Regions from separate parts of the Streptomyces shaanxiensis genome, predicted to be linked through region 1. Evidence: riboswitches for the same ligand, from Rfam matches in the RefSeq annotation. Region 1 holds a riboswitch; the other holds the start of a gene.

Region 1 (2,193 bases):
GCGGATGTCCACACCGACCCCGGCCGTGCCGGGCGCCGAGTGCGCCGCGTCGACGTAGGCCATGGCGATGGGCTTGCCCAGCGTGGGGGAGGGCGCACCGGAGGTGACCTCGCCGATCACCTCGCCGCCGGCGACGACCGGGTACCCGGCGCGCGGGACGCGACGCCCCTCGGCGACCAGGCCGACGAGGACGCGGGGCGGGTTCTCCGCGGCGCGGGAGGCGGCCTCCTGCAGCGCCTCGCGCCCGACGAAGTCGCCCTCCTTCTCGAACTTCACCACCCGGCCGAGCCCGGCGTCGAAGGGGGTGAGGGAGGTCGACAGCTCATGGCCGTACAGCGGCATGCCCGCCTCGAGGCGCAGGGTGTCCCGGCAGGAGAGACCGCAGGGGACCAGGCCGACGCCCTCGCCCGCCTTGGTCAGCGCCTGCCACAGCTCGACGGCGTGCTCCGGCTTCACGAACAGCTCGAAACCGTCCTCGCCGGTGTAGCCGGTGCGCGCGATGAGCGCGGGGACGCCGGCGACGGTGCCGGGCAGGCCGGCGTAGTACTTCAGGCCGTCCAGGTCGGCGTCGGTGAGGGACTTCAGGATGCCGGGGGACTCGGGGCCCTGGACGGCGAGCAGTGCGTAGGCGTCCCGGTCGTCACGGACCTCGGCGTCGAAGCCGGCGGCGCGCTCGGTCAGCGCGTCCAGGACGACCTGGGCGTTGGAGGCGTTGGCGACGACCAGGTATTCGGAAGAAGCGGCGTCGGTCCCGGCGAGCCGGTAGACGATCAGGTCGTCGAGGATGCCGCCGTCGGCCTGGCAGATCATGGTGTAGCGGGCGCGGCCGACACCGACGGAGGCGATGTTGCCGACGAGGGCGTGGTTCAGCAGCTGGGCCGCCTCCGGCCCCGTCACCGTGATCTCGCCCATGTGCGAGAGGTCGAACAGGCCGGCCTTGGTGCGTACGGCGTTGTGCTCGTCGCGCTCGGAGCCGTAGCGCAGCGGCATGTCCCAGCCGGCGAAGTCGGTCATCGTCGCGCCGAGCGAACGATGCAGGGCATCGAGCGCGGTGTGACGGAGTTCTCCTGTACTGCTCATCGGTCGGTCGTCTCCCAGGGCATGACATCACGGGCGAGGTCGTTCCTCCCCATCTGTCATCGGAACCTGAGAGGTTCGCCATGACCCGCGTATGACGAGGTCACGGCTTGCACCTTGGGTGGAGCCGCTGAAGACGCAGCGGCCCGCTTTTCAGATGTGCCTCGCCCGCGCGGTAACGGGGCCTGAGAGATTCAAGGGAGGGACTTGCTCCTTCGGCGCCCCAGCGACGCACTGCTGCTGGGGACTCTCCCGCGCGGATTCAAACGGCCGGTATGCAGTTGGCGCGCACATCATTGCACGCATCCGGGCGTCGCGGCAGGGGGGTCGGGTACAGGTGTCACACAGGGTCCACAGGGAAATACAGCACCCTGTAGCAGGCTTGTTGCGGTAAGAGAACGGAAACGAGAGACGCCGGGTATTACCTTCTCTTTACACTCGACGGGGATGGGACTCGTGACCCGCTCCAGGGGAGGACGATCAAGGTGAAGAGGACCACGGCGTACGCCACGACCTCGGGCCTCGCGCTGCCGAAGCAGCCCACGACTCCCGTCCGGGCGGCGCGCGACGCGCGCCCGGTCCCCGTGGTCCGCGACCTGCGCGAGCGCTCCGGACACAGCCCGCACGCCCTGCTCTTCGGCCCCAAGGACCTCGTCGTGGTCACCGGTCTGCCCGGCAGCGGCAAGTCCACGCTGATGAAGCGGACCGTGAAGGGCGTCCGCATCGACTCCCAGGACACCCGGGACCGCTGGGAAGCCCGCATGCCCGGCTTCCTCCCCTACCCCCTCTACCGCCCCCTGGTCCGCCTCGCGCACTACGCCGGACTGCGCCGCGCCCTGCGCTCCGGCGCGGGCGTCGTCGTGCACGACTGCGGTACGCAGGCCTGGGTGCGCGGCTGGCTGGCCCGCGAGGCCCGCCGCCGCGGCGGCACCCTGCACCTGCTGCTGCTCGACGTCACCCCGCACACGGCCCTGGAGGGCCAGCGCGAGCGCGGCCGAGGCGTCTCGCGCTACGCCTTCCTGCGCCACCGCAGAGCGGCCTCCGGCCTGCTGCGCTCGGTGGAGAAGGGCGACCTGCCCCAGCGGTGCGGCTCGGCGGTGCTGATCGACAGGTCGG
Region 2 (2,193 bases), on a different contig from region 1:
CTGCTCACGCGTCTGGAGGGCCAGTCGGTACGCCTTGTTCCCGTCGGCGTCCACGGACACACCCACGAGCCGCCCGGGCAGGCTGCGCGCGAACTTCTCGTGCACGGCCATGTAGCCGGCGTGCGGCCCACCGAAGCCCATCGGCACACCGAACCGCTGCGTCGTGCCGACCGCGATGTCCGCCCCCAACTCACCGGGGGACTTCAGCAGCGTGAGCGCGAGCAGATCGGCGGCGACGGTGACGAGGGCACCGAGCTCGTGCGCCTGCTCGATGACGGGCTTGATGTCCCGTACGACACCGGAAGCGCCCGGGTACTGGAGGAGCACGCCGTTGATGTCACGCGAGGCGACGTCGGCCGGAATCCCAGCGCTGAGATCAGCGACGACGACCTCCACACCGGTCGGCTCGGCGCGGGTCTCGATCACGGCGATGGTCTGCGGAAGGACATCCGCATCGACCAGGAACAGGCCCTTCTTGTTCTTGCCCATACGCCGGGACAGGGCCATGGCCTCGGCGGCGGCCGTGCCCTCGTCGAGCAGCGAGGCACCCGAGGTCGGCAGCCCGGTGAGTTCGGCCACCATGGTCTGGAAGTTCAGCAGGGCTTCGAGCCGCCCCTGCGAGATCTCCGGCTGGTACGGCGTGTAGGCGGTGTACCAGGCCGGGTTCTCCATGACATTCCGCAGAATGACCGGCGGAGTGAACGTCCCGTAGTACCCGAGCCCGATCATCGAGTCCAGCACCTGATTGCGATCGGCGAGCGACCGCAGCTCGGCCAGCACCTCGGCCTCGGTACGCGCACCCGGCAGATCGAGCGAGTCAGCGTTCTTGATCACATCCGGCACCGCGGCGGCGGTGAGCTCGTCGAGCGAGCCGTATCCGACCTGGGCGAGCATCTTGGCCCGAGCCTCATGATCAGGACCGATATGACGCTGCTCGAAGGGAATACCCTGCTCGAGCTCGGAGAGCGGAATGCGATGGGCGGTCATTGCGGAGGCCTCCTGGTCTGACACGACCTTCGAGGGGCACCACGGCGCGGGTACCCGGACGGCCTCCCCCTCTGTCATCTCAACCTGAGAGCTTCACCGGGTCACCCAAGGGCTCCCGGCTTTCACCGTCGGTGAGAGCGGAAGCCGTCGACACCCGCCCTGCTTTCCAGAGTGACCTCGTCCGTGCGGTACGTGTGCCTGAGAGATTCCGGGGAGGATTTGCTCCTTCGGCGCCTCCGGATGGTGTCCGGAGAGCTCTCCCGCACGGGGTCAGCAGCCGCTAGCAAGCCTACCAGCGGGGTCAACGCACGAACCTTCGAGTGGCCGCGCTCACCAATCTGCCCTTTCGTAGTGCTTACGTATGAGTTGCGACCAAGTGGAGGGCCCGTGCAGACCGACATCGATCCGCGCAATCTGATCGGCCGCAAGGCCTTCGACCGCAACGGCACCAAGATCGGCACCATCGACGAGGTCTATCTCGACGACGCGACCGGAGTACCGGAATGGGCGGCGATACGCACCGGCCTGTTCTCCCGAGACGCCTTCGTCCCCTTGGAGCCCAGCGAACTCGTGGAAGGCACCCTCCACGTCCCCTTCGAGCGCGCCCTGATCAAGGACGCCCCCGACTTCGGCGTAGGCCGCCACCTCTCCCCCGAACAGGAACTCCAGCTCTACCACCACTACGGCCTGGACGTGACCCCTCCACCCCCCATCCCGGACCGAGACTTCGGCAACCTGGCAGGCACGGAGGACACCTGACAGGCCCATCCCCCCAGCCCCGACGCCCGTCTCGGCCCACAACCACCCCACAGCCCTGCCGCTTCACCCACCTCAACCACCATCCCCGCGCAGCCGACGTCCCCCACCTCGCACAGCCCATGTAGAGCCCCGCCCATCCCACGGCACCCCACACAGCCGAAGCCCGCGGGGCCAGCAAGAGCCATGCCCACGGAGCCTTGAGCAGCCGAGCCCACAGCGCCTGCGGCCACGCAACCTGAGCATCCAGGCCCTCCGAGCCCTCCAGCCGTCCTCACACAGCCGACCCCAGCCACCCGACGCACCGCTCACCCAGCCCGCGGCACCCGAACCCACCCACTCACCTAGCCTGCGGGCAGTCGTGCCGCTGGGGCGGCACGGGTGGGCGCAGGCGGCACCCCGCAAGCGCGGGCGAGCGTCCCCACCTCCAGCGCAACCACAACCCGCGAC

What was found. Region 1 has a riboswitch for glycine ahead of gcvT (glycine cleavage system aminomethyltransferase GcvT). Riboswitches for the same ligand answer to the same signal wherever they lie in the genome.
Region 2: another riboswitch for glycine. It lies ahead of gcvP (aminomethyl-transferring glycine dehydrogenase); the one in region 1 lies ahead of gcvT (glycine cleavage system aminomethyltransferase GcvT).

What each region holds. Positions count from the first base shown of each region.
Region 1 covers NZ_BAAAZY010000019.1:353,693-355,885, reverse strand. Annotated here, with positions in the region: gene gcvT (glycine cleavage system aminomethyltransferase GcvT) at 1-1,080, opposite strand, end outside; glycine riboswitch at 1,124-1,240, opposite strand; glycine riboswitch at 1,241-1,342, opposite strand; gene ABD932_RS32125 (AAA family ATPase) at 1,557-2,193, shown strand, end outside.
Region 2 covers NZ_BAAAZY010000033.1:10,516-12,708, reverse strand. Annotated here, with positions in the region: gene gcvP (aminomethyl-transferring glycine dehydrogenase) at 1-987, opposite strand, end outside; glycine riboswitch at 1,164-1,260, opposite strand; gene ABD932_RS41585 (PRC-barrel domain-containing protein) at 1,375-1,746, shown strand.